Regions from separate parts of the Mesorhizobium sp. B2-6-4 genome, predicted to be linked through region 3. Evidence: predicted binding sites of a transcription regulator. Region 3 holds the regulator's gene; each other region holds the start of a gene.

Region 1 (4,666 bases), on a different contig from region 3:
GTGTCTGGCAGCCAGGCCGCTGATTGCACGCGGCATCGGCGAGGAGCTGTCGATCGTGCCTGATTTCTCGGCGCTCGGACTGGTGCTGGTCAATCCCGGCAAGGCGGTCTCGACAGCCGACGTGTTCAACGCGCTGTCGCGGCGCGACAATGATGCGCTGCCGCCGCTGCCGCATGTGGTTGACTTCCACGGGCTGCGCAACTGGCTGGAGATAACGCGCAACGATCTCGAGCCGGCGGCCCGCGCCATCGAGCCCGCCATCGGCAAGGCACTTTCGGTACTGAACAAGGCCGGGGCCGGTTTTGCCCGCATGTCGGGTTCCGGCGCCACGTGCTTCGGCCTGTTCGAGACCGGCAATGTCGCCAAGCGCGCGGCCGCGGACATCCGCGCCCGGCAACCCGACTGGTTCGTCGCCGCGACGCGCAGCATGACGGCGGAGGCAGATGCCCATGGCCAGGACTGACGAGAACCGTTCCTTCATCCCCGTGCGCATCGCGGTGCTGACCGTTTCCGACACGCGCAGCCTTGCCGACGACAGGTCCGGCCAGACGCTGGCCGACCGCATCGCGGATGCCGGCCACATCCTCGCCGCCCGCGACATTGTCACCGACGACCGCGACAAGATCCGCGACAAGGTTCTGGCGTGGTCGCGTGACAAGGACATCGACGTCGTCATCACCACCGGCGGCACCGGCTTCACCGGGCGCGACGTGACGCCGGACGCGCTGGAGCCGATCTTCGAAAAGCGCATGGATGGTTTTTCCGAGGTGTTCCACCGCATTTCCTACGACAAGATCGGCACCTCCACGATCCAGAGCCGGGCGACCGGCGGCGTCGTCAACGCCACCTTCGTCTTCGTGCTGCCGGGCTCGCCCGGCGCCTGCAAGGATGCCTGGGACGGCATCTTGAAGGCGCAACTCGACTACCGGCACATGCCCTGCAACTTCGTCGAGATCATGCCGCGCCTGGACGAGCACCTGCGGCGCGGCATGTCGGCTCCGTGAAGGCCGAGGCAAGGCGCTGGTTTCACGCCGCGTTTGCCAGGCAGAACACCGCCTTCGCCTTCGAAAGACCATTCCAAACCGGATGCGGCAGGACGTATCGTCTCGCGGCGGCGGCCATCGCCGTTGAAGACGGGCGGACGCGATGACAGTGCATAATGGCGGGTGCCATTGCGGCAACATACGCCTTCGATTTTCAACCGAGCTCGATCCATCGACAATCGAGGTTCGCGCCTGCCAGTGCTCGTTCTGTACCAAGCATGGCTCGCGCGCCGTCGCCGATCCGGACGGCAGGCTGGTCATCTCAGTCAAGGACATCCAGCGATTGAAGAAATACCGTTTTGGATTGGGGACGGCCGACTACCTGATCTGCGGTGAATGCGGTGTCTATACCGCCGCAATCGCCGGAGAGGACGATGCCAGGGCAATCGTCATCATCAACGCCCTGGACGATCAAAGGTCGTTCAGTCAGGAACCGATCCCGGTCGACTACGACGCGGAAAGCAAGGCACAGCGTCAAGCCAGACGTCGTCTTCGCTGGATGCCTGTCGAGATGCGTTTTAGCGAATGACCGGCTCGCCGTGGAAGCGCCGGCGCGAGGACCGCGAGACACCGAAACCACTTCCATCATCAGCCGCGGCCAGCGCGCCGCCACCCGCGTGATCGGAAACTAGCTGCGCGTCACATGTGCAACGCACGTAGACAGAGCAGCTGCAAAATCATTTGGACGGGCGGTGCTCTTGTTTTGCCGGAGCGGCCCAGATTTCGGCATCCAGCCGCTTGGTCGCCAGGCCGCGTGCGAGGGCCTCGGCGCTGCCGGCTTTTTTCGACAAGGACGCGGCCTGGCGCTTGCTGATCAGCAGCCCGTCGGCCAAGGCACGGTTTGCCGAGAAGATCCGGGCCAGGAATGGCGCGCGGCCGGCGCGTGTGCGTGAAAACCGCGCCGCCATGGTTTGCCTCGCTGTATGCGCAACGACCTCGTCGATCCATCCGTCGACCAGCCGCGCGCCCGGTTCCAGCAGCAACAGCCAATCGCCTTTCGCGTGCCGGATGGCCGCCGCGACGCCGTCGGTCGCATATTGGCACCCGGCATGCTCGGCGACGCGATGAGTCTGGTCGGTGGAACCGGTGTCGCAGACGATGACCTCGCGCACCACGCCCTCGACCGCGCCGCCGATCAGCGTCGCCAGGGTGCGAGCGAGGCCCTCCTCGTCATTGTGGGTCTCTATGAGAACGGTGAGCATCATTTGCCGAATAGCGGAAAGCGGAACGCAGCGCCAGTTTTTGCGGCGCACCATAGAAAGTTCTTGCTTTGTTCTCGTTCGGCAAATAGGATTAAATTCATGAGCAGAGCGATTCGAAACAACATGGACAGTCCCTGGGAGCGGGCGAAGATGGAACCGATCATGCGCGCCGACATTGCCGCCTTCGGAGCAGGACGAGCCGAAATAGCCAATGCTATGATCGAGCAGAGCGGCATGCGCGTGCGTCCGGACCGCAACCGCGGCCGGTCGGCAGGCATCAACCCGTCCGGCCGGTTCGAGCCGGTCAGCCGGCATGTCTTCGACGATGGCTGGAACTCGCTGGAGGAACTGCCTCCCTTCAAGACCGAGGTGCAGGTCGAGAAGCCGCGTACCATAATCACCCGCAATGAATCGCCCGACATCTCCTTCGACCGCTCGATCAATCCCTATCGCGGCTGCGAGCATGGCTGCGTCTATTGCTTTGCGCGGCCGACGCACAGTTTCATGGGCCTGTCGCCGGGGCTGGATTTCGAATCCAAACTGTTCGCCAAGCCCGACGCGGCGCGCCTGCTCGACAAGGAACTGTCGAAGGACGGTTACCAGCCGCGAACCATCGCCATCGGCACCAATACCGATCCCTACCAGCCGATCGAGAAGCAGTACCGGATCATGCGCGAGATCCTCGAAGTGCTGGAGGCGCGCGGCCACCCGGTCGGCATCGTCACCAAATCCGCCCTGGTGACGCGCGATATCGACATCTTGTCACGCATGGCTGAACGGGGCCTCGCCAAGGTGGCGTTGTCGGTGACCACGCTCGACCGCATGCTGGCGCGCACCATGGAGCCACGGGCCTCGACGCCGGCCAAGCGGCTGGAGGCGATCAGGCAGCTTGCGGATGCCGGCATCCCTGCTTCGGTCATGGTCGCGCCGATCATCCCCGGGCTGACCGATCAGGAGATGGAACGCATCCTCGATTCGGCGCACCATGCCGGCGCACGCGAGGCGGGCTATGTCGTGCTGCGCCTGCCGCTCGAGGTCAGCCCGATCTTCAAGGACTGGCTGCTGCGCCACTATCCCGACCGCTATCGCCATGTGATGTCGCTGATCCGCTCGATGCGCGAGGGCAAGGATTACGATTCGGAATGGGGCAAGCGCATGAAGGGCGCGGGTCCTTACGCCTGGCAGATCGGCCGGCGCTTCGAAATCACCGCCAAGCGGCTCGGTCTCAATGCCGAGCGGCGCACGCTGCGGACCGACCAGTTCGTCGCCGCCGGCAAGGACCAGGAGCAGTTGATGCTGCTTTGAACGACCGCGGCTGTTTGCCGCCGTGGCGAAAAAATCCCGTCCGGCCTGCCCCGGCCTGCAGACGGTGCCCTCCCGGTCCGGCGCCCCACCCGACCCGGAGGGACTTGCGGAGAATCAGAGCCGATGCGAACCTCGCCGCAACATGGCTCGCGCGCGTTCTGATTCTCCGCCTCTCTTCGAAATCGTCGAGAAACCCGATTTCTCCTTCGAGACGAAGGCGATGGCCGAAGGCCTGTGGCCGGTCGCGGGGATGGACGAGGCCGGACGCGGCCCGCTGGCCGGACCGGTGGTGGCGGCTGCGGTCGTGCTCGACCCTGCCAACATCCCCGACGGCCTCGACGATTCCAAACGGCTCAGCCATTTGCAACGCGAGGCGCTGTTCGTGCGCATCATCGGCTCCGCGCTCGGCGTGTCGATGGCCTCGGTCAGCGCCGAGGGCATTGACGGCAGTAACATCCTCAAGGCGAGCCTGGAGGCGATGCGCCGTGCGGTCGCCGGCCTGCCGGTGCAGCCGAAGCTCGCGCTTGCCGATGGGCGCGACGTGCCGCCGGGCCTGCCTTGCACGGGGCGCGCGCTGATCAAGGGCGACCAGCGCTCGCAATCCATCGCCGCCGCCTCGATCGTCGCCAAGGTGATGCGCGACCGCATGATGTGCGGCTGCGGCAGCCATCACCAGCACTATGGCTTCGAAGTGCATATGGGCTATGCCACGGTCCGCCATCGCACCGCGATCGAGACGCACGGGCCGGTGGCGCGGCTGCACCGCGTGTCGTTCGCGCCATTCAGGCTTGAAGGTGCCGAGGTGGTGGAAGAAGAGAGCTTCGCCGGGCTGGATTAGGGCGGCTCGATCTATCTTGCGTTGGTAGGATTGGCGAAAGCGGCGGTGACAGCCAATCTCCCCCCTCGTGGGGGAGACGTCCGGCAGGACAGAGGGGGGCGCTGTCCCTCCAGCCTATCAGTTAGTCTTGCCCAGGTTCCCTGCACTATCGGCACCCAATTCAGCTGATTTTGAATCGAGCGCTGGCGTTCCTTCGCGCCCCCCTCTGCCCTGCCGGGCATCTCCCCCACGAGAGGGGAGATCGGCAGCGTTGACCTCCGCGCCACAACAAAAAAGCC
Region 2 (4,666 bases), on a different contig from region 3:
CGGCGAGCGTCTGGGTGTCGGCGACCAGCTTCCGATGCAGGCCGGAAAGCATTGCCGTGTCGCCGCCGGAAAAGGCGCCGCCGGCATAGGTGGCAAGGTCGAGAATGCAGCGCTTCAGCCGCGAGATGATGGCCTCGCTGGCCAATTTGGGCAGGATCAGCCGACTGGTCAGGCCGGCGCAGACAATGCCGAGTACGATCTCGGCACAGCGCGCGACCGCGAGGTCGACGACGAGATGCGGCTGGCCAAACGCCGGCAAGCCGATGATCATGGCGGTGTAGCCGGCCAGCGCCGCCCCGTAGGCTTCCGGGTTACGCAGCAGCGACGAGACGAAGGTGCAGAGGCCGATCCATAGGGCAAGCACCGTCACCAGCACCCAGGGATTCGTGCCGAAGACAGTGGTGATGGCAATTGCGGCAACACCGCCCGCCAGCGTGCCGAGCAACCGATAAAAGCCTTTCGCCAACACCATGCCGGCGACCGGCTGGGCAACGATGAACACCGTCATCATCGCCCATTGCGGGTGATCGAGCTTGAGGGCGTAGGCGGCCATAAGCGCGATCAGGCCGGCCGAGACCGTGCGCAAGGCGAAGATCCAGTCCGACCGGGTCGGCTGTGTCAGCCCGGCAAGACCCGCTTCGAAATAGCCATTCAGCCGTTGCCAGCTCACACGCGCGTCTCCGCAAGCCTTGATCGACCGGCCTGCGCTCAGATATCCAGCACTTCCGTTTCCGCGAATTCGGCGCGTTCCTGGATGAACCGGAAACGAGCCTCCGGCTTGGTGCCCATCAGCGCATCGACCGCGTCCTTGGTGGCGGCCTCGGCATCGATCACATCGACGCGGAGCAGCGTACGCTTCCTCGGATCCATGGTTGTCTCCTTGAGCTGCGCGGCCATCATTTCGCCCAGGCCCTTGAAGCGACCGATCTCGACCTTGCCGCGCCCGGTGAACTCGGTGCGCAGCAATTCGTCCTTGTGCGCGTCGTCACGCGCATAGGCGACCTTGCCGCCCTGCCGGATCGAGTAGAGCGGCGGCACCGCCAGATAGAGATGTCCGCCGCGAACCAGGTTCGGCATCTCCTGGTAGAAGAAGGTGATCAGCAGCGAGGCGATGTGAGCGCCGTCGACGTCGGCGTCGGTCATGATGATGACGCGGTCGTAGCGAAGATCCTCGTCGCGGTATTTCGACCGCGTGCCGCAACCAAGCGCCTGGATCAGATCGGAAATCTGCTGGTTGGCGGCCAGCTTGTCGTTGCCGGCGCTGGCGACGTTGAGAATCTTGCCGCGCAGCGGCAGCACCGCCTGGCTGGCGCGGTCACGAGCCTGCTTGGCCGAGCCGCCGGCCGAATCGCCTTCGACGATGAAGAGTTCGGCGCCGGCGGCCGCATTCTGCGTGCAATCGGCAAGTTTGCCCGGCAGGCGCAGCTTGCGCACCGCGCTCTTGCGCGACACTTCCTTTTCCTGGCGGCGTCGTACCCGCTCGTCGGCGCGCGCGATCACCCAATCGAGCAGCTTCGATGCTTCCTGCGGATTGTCGGCCAGCCAATGGTCGAAAGGGTCGCGAATCGCCGTCTCGACTATGCGGATCGCCTCGATCGTCGCCAGCCTGTCCTTGGTCTGGCCGACGAATTCAGGCTCGCGGATGAACACCGACAGCATGCCCGCCGCCGAGATCATGACATCCTCCGACGTGACGATCGAGGCGCGCTTGTTGCCGACGAGGTCGGCATAGGCGCGCAGGCCGCGCGTCAAGACGTTGCGGAAGCCGGCCTCGTGGGTGCCACCTTCGCCGGTCGGGATGGTGTTGCAGTAGGAGTTGATGAAGCCGTCGCCGCCGAACCAGGTCACTGCCCATTCCAGCGAGCCATGGCCGCCTTGCCTGTCGCTCTTGCCGGCGAAGATTTCGCGCGTCACCTGGAATTCGTCGCCAAGCGACGCTTTCAGATAGTCCTTGAGGCCGCCGGGAAAATGGAATTCGGCCTTGGCCGGAGTGGTGTCCTTTTCCTTGATCAGGGAGGGATCGCAGGTCCAGCGGATTTCGACGCCGCCGAACAGATAGGCCTTCGAGCGCGTCATGCGGTAGAGCCGCGCCGGTTCGAACGCGGCGCCCTTGCCGAAGATCTGCTCGTCGGGGTGGAAACGGGTCCTGGTGCCGCGCCGGTTGTGAACTTCGCCAAGATGCTCGAGGCCGCTGACCGGAATGCCGCGCGAGAAGCACTGCCGGTAAAGTTGCCGTCCGCGCGCGACTTCGACTTCGAGATGATCCGACAGCGCATTGACCACGGAGACGCCGACGCCGTGCAGGCCGCCCGAGGTTTCATAGACCTTGCTATCGAACTTACCGCCCGAATGCAGCGTCGTCATGATCACTTCGAGCGCCGGCTTCTTGAACTTCGGATGCGGATCGACGGGAATGCCGCGGCCATTGTCGGTGACGGTGAGAAAGCCGTCAGCCGAAAGCTCGACATCGATGAATGTGGCATGGCCGGCAACCGCCTCGTCCATCGAGTTGTCGATGACCTCGGCGAACAGATGGTGCATGGCCTTGTCGTCGGTGCCGCCAATATACATGCCCGGACGGCGCCGCACCGGCTCCAGGCCTTCGAGTACCTCGATATCGGCGGCGCTGTAGCCCTCTGAGCCGTCACGAGACGCCGCCGCCGGACGCTTGGCTGCCGCCTGCACCAGCGGATCGGCCGGACGCGCCGGTGTGCGAACCGGTTGCGGCTGCTTCTCCAGATTGCCGAAAAGATCGTTGTTGTCGTCCATGCCTGCCATAGAGCCCAAGCTGCGAATCACCCGCCGATACTGCCACGCTTTTCAGCGCCAAGCGACGGAGGTTCCTGTTACGTTCGGGGATTAACCCCCTCTTATCCTAAAACCATTCGATAACCAAGCCGGCGGAAATCAGGCGGATAGCCGGCGAGAAGATTCCTGATTCTTTAACAATGCCGCCTAGCGTGAGCCAACATAACAAGAAACTACGGGCATCAGGGGTTTGGGCGTGAGGGGCAAGGCCATAACGATGATCGGCATCGCCGCCGTTTTCGGCGCGATCTCGATCTTTGCCGCGGATTTCTGGGTCAAGCGCCAGGCCAGGGCCGACGCCGAGGAGAAAACCGCGTCGATCGCGGCGCCCGCCGCGCCGACGGTCGAATTCAAGACCATCGTGGTGGCGAATGCACCGTTGCGGTACGGCATGGATCTCGACCGCGCGAAACTCAGCGAAATTCCGTGGCCGCAGGATTCGCTGCCGCAGGGCGCCTTCGCCACCATCGATGGACTGCTCGGGGACGGCAACCGCGTGGTGCTGTCGCCGATCGAGGTCAACGAACCGGTGCTGCTTACAAAGCTGTCCGGCCCGAATGGCCGCGCCACGCTCTCCAACATGCTGACACCCGGCATGCGGGCCGTCACCATCCGCACCGACGAGATCGCGGGCGTCGGCGGCTTCGTCACGCCGGGCGATCGGGTCGATGTCGTGCTGACGCGAGATGCCGGTGAAATCCAGGAAGTGGCCAAGAATGCGCAAGGCGCCGCCGGCTCGACCATCACCTCCGAGATCGTCGTTGCCGACGCGAAGGTGCTGAGCGTCGGGCAGGGCGCCGACGAGCGTCAAACAACCCCGCAGGTGGCCAATTCCATAACCATCGAGGTGACCACCGAAGGCGCGCAGAAAGTGGCGCTGGCCCGCACTGTCGGCACGCTGTCGCTGTCGCTTCGCTCCGCCAGCGAGGGCGGCGACGGCAAGGACGGTGTCACCACCATCTCCTCCTTTGGCGGATCGGTGGCGGGCAAGGCGCAGGCCGCAGCCGGCTCGCTGTTCGACGCCATGGCAAAGGAGCCTGAGAAGCCGAAATTCAAGACGGTCATCGTGACGCGTGGAACGACGGCCGAGGAATATCAGGTTCCTGCGCGGGACCAGAAATAGGAATATCAGGTTCCTGAGTGGGACCAGAGCAGGACCGGTGGGGACCGGACGGGACGGGAACAATGTTGAGGCAACTTCAATATCGAATGACAGGCCGGTTGCACGTCGCGCGGGCCGTGGCGATGGCGGTGACGATGGCGTCGGCCTGCATCTTCGCCGGCCCGGCCAGGGCGGATAACGACATCGTCTATGTCTCGGCGACCAAGAACGCCTCGATCAAGGTCGCCAAGGGCAAGCCAAAGACGATCATGACGAGCGCGGCTTTCTACCAGATCGTCATCGGCGATCCGGAGATCGCCAACGTCAACCCGCTGACCGACAGATCCTTCTATGTGCTGGGCAACAATCTCGGCACCACTGGCATTGCCCTGTTCGACGAGAACAAGCAGCTCGTCGGCACCGTCGACATCGAAGTGACGCTCGATACCGACCAGTTGGCCGACACGATCCGCGCCAGCGTGCCGGACGCCAAGATCAAGGTCGGCTCCGCCAATGGCCGCGTCGTGCTGTCGGGCGAGGCGGATGACGCGGTCGCCGCCGAAAAGGCAAACAAGATCGCTACCCGCTTCTCCGGCAATGAGGAGGTGATCAATTCGGTCAACATCTCGTCCTCACAGCAGGTCCAGCTCAATGTTCGCTTCGTCGAGATCAACCGCCAGGCGGGGCAGGATCTCGGCGCCAAATACAGTGCCAATTTCGCTTATGGCATGGGCGGACGCGACGTTACGATTGCTC
Region 3 (4,666 bases):
AGGGGCAGCATCGGCGGTGCCGAGGGCGAGATCGCCGCGGCGCTGATCGTGGGTGTGCGCGCCGGGATTCCCGACGAGATCAATGAAGCGATGCGACGCACCGGCATCTACCACATCATCTCAATTTCCGGGCTGCACATGGCGCTGGTCGCCGGCACGGTCATGGGTCTGCTGCGTGGCGGCTTCGCGCTGTTCCCGAATTTTTCCTCCCGCCGGCCGGTCAAGAAATACGCGGCCGCGGCGGCACTTTTCTCGATCGCCGCCTACCTCGTCATTTCGGGCGTCGTTGTCGCCGCCGAACGCAGCTTCATCATGCTGGCGGTGATGCTGATCGCCGTTCTGTTCGATCGGGCGGCACTCACCATGCGCAATCTGGCTATTTCGGCGATCGCCGTCATCGTGGTGTCGCCGCACGAGGTGGTAGGGCCGAGCTTCCAGATGTCGTTCGCCGCCACCGCGGCCCTGGTCGGCGCCTATGCCGGCTGGTCGGATCGCAAAGCCGACAAAGCGCGGACCCCGCCGCCGCAACGGACCTTGCCTGGCCTGCTGACGCGAAAATTGCTGCTGGCGACAGGTGGGCTGGCGATGACCTCGATTATCGCGGGAAGCGCCACGGCGCTTTTCGCCATCTGGCATTTCCAGCGCGTGTCGCCGCTCAGCCTGTTCGCCAATCTTGCCGTCATGCCGATCGTTTCTGTCGTGATGTTCCTTGCGGTTGCCAGCGCGCTGCTGATGCCGTTCGGGTTCGATGGACCATCCCTTTATCTGATGGGCAAGGGACTGACCGCGATGATCGCCATATCAGGATGGATCTCGCAACGCTCGCCGGTCGACGCGGTCGGGTTGATTTCGCAGCAATCCGTCCTTCTGGTGGCGATCGCCCTGGTCATCGCGACGATGGCCACGACATGGCTGCGGCTGGCGGCACTTCCCTTCGCGCTCGCCGGCCTGTTGACCGTCTCGGACACGCGCACGCCGGACGTGCTGATTTCGGAGGATGCCCGCCTGGTGGCGTTGCCGATCGGCGGCGGCGAGCTCGCGATCAACCGGGCGCGCCCGAACGAATTCACCGTCGATAATTGGAAACGCGCGCTGAAGTCCGAAACCATCGTTGCGCCGGAACTGTTCGACAGCGGAGACCGACAGTTCGACATCTTCGATCCCGCGCAACTTCCGGCGGGAGCGCCTTTCTATTGCTTCACGGGCCTGTGCATGGCCCGGCATACCTCGGGGGCGATCATCGCGCAGGTGGAGGATCGCAAGGACGCCTGGAGGGCCTGCTCCTATGCGGATCTGATCGTCATCAACGACCCCGCGGGCTACGATCCCTGCCACAATCCGCTGGTTCTCGTCATCACCAAGCGGCAGCTCGCTCGTAAGGGAAGTGCCGCCGTCTTCTTCGACCAGCAATCGGCGACGGCACCGGCACGGGTCAGTTTTGCCGTCGACAGGCCATATCGGCCTTGGCACGAACAGCGGAAATTCTCACGCGAGGCAAGGGGACTGCCGCCTTACCGTAAACCCGAAAAGCCCACCGCCGACCCCGCTCAGTAGCGCCTGATCAGGCCGACCAGCTTGCCTTGCACCTTGACCCTGTCCGGTCCGAAAATACGTGTTTCATAGGCCGGATTGGCAGCCTCGAGCGCAATCGAAGCACCCTTTCGGCGGAAGCGCTTCAGCGTTGCTTCCTCCTCGTCCACCAGGGCCACGATGATCTCGCCGGGACTTGCGGTGTCGGCATTGCGGATGATGACCGTGTCGCCGTCGAAAATGCCGGCCTCGATCATCGAATCGCCCTTGACCTCCAGCGCATAGTGTTCGCCGCCCATGATCATGTCAGGCGGCACTGAAATGGAATGCGTCTGATGCTGGATGGCGTCGATCGGCACACCCGCTGCGATGCGACCCATGACCGGGATCGACACCGCTGAAACCGCATCGTCGTCATTGCCGGCAGCGGGCAGACGCGAAGACGTCGCCGGTTTGATCTGCCGGCTAGGGCTGCTGCCCTGTCCGAGGCTGCCCTGGATGACGCTCGGGGAGAACTTCTTTGCCGCGTTAAGACCCGGCGCGATCGAGTCCGGCAGGCGCAGCACCTCCAGCGCGCGCGCCCGGTTGGGCAGGCGGCGAATGAAGCCGCGCTCCTCCAACGCCGTGATCAGCCGATGAATTCCCGACTTGGAGGCGAGGTCCAGCGCTTCCTTCATCTCGTCGAAGGACGGCGGAATGCCGCTTTCCTTCAGCCGTTCATGGATGAACATCAAGAGTTCATGTTGCTTGCGCGTGAGCATGGCGGCCCCCAAAGGCATTGCACGAAGGGTCTGGAACCAGAATCAGAAAACAAACCCAGAACAAACACTATCTGTTCCAGTTGTGTTCCGCAACCATTTAAAGTTTAATGAATTTGTTAAGGCGACGGAAACGAAATGCCCTCCCGCAGCCAGCATCCTGCCAGCGCGGTCCGTCGTCAATGCGCTCCCGGGCCCTTTGAAACTATTTTGGTTAATGGCCTGTGGCCCGACCGGTCTCCACTCTTGGCACAAGCCTGCAAGCTGGGTGACCGGCAGGTGCGGGGTGCGTTTGGGCGGATTAGAAACCCCTGCGGCTCGTGAACGAAACGAAACCAAAATGCCAACTTCCGCCGGAAAACGGCCAGACACCACCACTGGTCGCGACGGGCTACGTTCGTTCGTTCGCTTGACGAAACCGTATAATAGTGTACGGTTTTCGAAGAGGAACACCAATGACCACGCCGAAGCAGGCCGCGCGACGCGAACGGATAGAGGAGGCCGCCTATGCGGTGCTCCGGGAAACCGGCTACAAGAGCGCCTCCCTGCTTGCTATCGCCAAGCGGGCATCGGCCTCGAACGAAACCCTCTACAACTGGTACGGCAACAAGCAGACCCTGTTTCGATCCTTGATCGAAGCCAATGCGGGAGAGGCAAGGAAGCTGCTGGAGGACGCCCTTCACCAGGCGCGCGATCCGCTCAAAACCCTGAACTTGCTCGGGCCAGTCCTGCTGACCCTCGTGACGGGCGACAAGGCGGTGGCGCTCAATCGCGCCGCGGCCGGCGACGTCAACGATACAGGCACGCTTGGCCAATCGATCGCGCAATTCGGCCGCAATACCATAATGCCGCTTGTTGGCGACCTGCTTCGAACCGCAAGTCGGGCCGGCCTGATCGCCTGTGACGATCCTGCCGAAGCCGCCGACATCTACATCAGTCTTTTGATCGGCGATCTCCAGGTTCGCCGGATCGTTGGGGTGCTCGAGGAACTGCCTCGGGCGGAAATCGAGCAAAGATCGCACCGGGCGTTCACCCTGTTCTTGCGCCTCTATGCGGCCAGCCCTTGCCCGGGCGGCAAAACAGCCGGCCCGTTTCCAGGGCGCTCTTCTCACCGAGGAACATCGCGACCATGAGCAAAATTCCCGATCTCGCAGCGATCAAGGCAATGGACACCGCGGATCCGCTGCGTGCCATGCGTGACCGCTTCACCTTGCCCCAGGGGGTGATCTATCTCGACGGCAATTCGCTGGGCGCCGCTTCGCCCGCCGTGTTCGGCGAGCTGCAGAAGGCCGCCACGCAGGAGTGGGCGCAGGATCTCATCCGCGCCTGGAACACCGCCGGCTGGTTCGACATGCCGGTCGAACTCGGCGACCAACTCGGGCGCCTGATCGGGGCCGCCGCCGGCCAGACGGTGGTCTGCGATACCACCTCGATCAACATCTACAAGGTGCTGCATGCGGCACTCGGGATGCGGCCGGACAGGTCAGTCATCGTCGCCGAGGGGGACAGCTTTCCGACCGATCTCTATATGGCCGAAGGCGTTGCCTCGACGCGGCCGGGCACGGTGCTGCGGCTCGAGGGTGTCGATGCGCCGACCATAGAAGAACTGATCGACGAGCGGGTCGCGGTCATCCTGGTCAACCACGTCAACTACAAATCCGGGCAGTTGCGCGACATGGCCGCGCTGACGCGGACGGCACATGATGCCGGCGCGCTGATCGTCTGGGATCTCTGCCATACCGCCGGCGCCTTGCCGGTCGAACTCGACCGTTCGAACGCCGATTTCGCCGTCGGCTGCACCTACAAATATCTCAATGGAGGCCCAGGTGCCCCGGCCTTCATCTACGCGGCCGAGCGCCACCATGGCGATGTCCGCCAGCCGCTCAGCGGCTGGTGGGGCCATGCGCGGCCTTTCGCCTTCGAACAGGGTTTTGCTGCCGGCACAGGCATCCGCCGGTTTCTCTGCGGCACGCAGCCTGTGCTGTCGATGCGCGCGCTCAAAGGGGCGCTCGATGTCTGGAACGACGTCGACATGGCAGAGGTGCGCAGGAAGAGCATGGCGTTGACCGATCTGTTCATCCAACTGGTCGAGGCAAAATGCGGCGCCTACGGCCTCGAACTCGAAAGCCCGCGCGATGGCAATGAGCGCGGCAGCCAGGTTTCGTTCCTCCACCCGCATGGCTATCAGGTGATGCGGGCCTTGATCGAGCGCGGCGTGATCGGCGATTTCCGCGCGCCATCCACGATTCGCTTCGGCTTTACGCCGCTTTATGTCGGCTATGTCGATGTCTGGCAGGCTGTCGAGGTGCTGGAAGACATTTTGCGCACGGACGCGTGGCAGGAGGCGCGTTTCGCCGTCAAGGCGGCGGTGACTTAAG

What was found. Region 3 encodes LexA, which represses DNA repair genes until DNA is damaged. Its sites were predicted from a motif close to TGTTCNNNNTGTGTTCNG; they were not measured.
Region 1: FJ426_RS04875 (PA0069 family radical SAM protein) is a predicted target of LexA. The motif match lies at 2,304-2,321, and genes of this name have one in related genera.
Region 2: parE (DNA topoisomerase IV subunit B) is a predicted target of LexA. The motif match lies at 2,839-2,856, and genes of this name have one in related genera.

Annotation. Positions count from the first base shown of each region.
Region 1 covers NZ_VFUE01000003.1:50,505-55,170, reverse strand. The annotation lists gene FJ426_RS04895 (4-(cytidine 5'-diphospho)-2-C-methyl-D-erythritol kinase) at 1-463, shown strand, start outside; gene moaB (molybdenum cofactor biosynthesis protein B) at 450-1,004, shown strand; gene FJ426_RS31240 (hypothetical protein) at 1,327-1,572, shown strand; gene FJ426_RS04880 (glycosyltransferase) at 1,721-2,245, opposite strand; gene FJ426_RS04875 (PA0069 family radical SAM protein) at 2,396-3,550, shown strand; gene FJ426_RS04870 (ribonuclease HII) at 3,693-4,388, shown strand.
Region 2 covers NZ_VFUE01000010.1:16,885-21,550, reverse strand. The annotation lists gene FJ426_RS15110 (FUSC family protein) at 1-670, opposite strand, end outside; gene parE (DNA topoisomerase IV subunit B) at 709-2,769, opposite strand; gene cpaB (Flp pilus assembly protein CpaB) at 3,005-3,931, shown strand; gene FJ426_RS15095 (type II and III secretion system protein family protein) at 4,054-4,666, shown strand, end outside.
Region 3 covers NZ_VFUE01000006.1:166,058-170,723, forward strand. The annotation lists gene FJ426_RS10495 (ComEC/Rec2 family competence protein) at 1-1,554, shown strand, start outside; gene lexA (transcriptional repressor LexA) at 1,548-2,291, opposite strand; gene FJ426_RS10505 (TetR/AcrR family transcriptional regulator C-terminal domain-containing protein) at 2,744-3,421, shown strand; gene kynU (kynureninase) at 3,418-4,665, shown strand.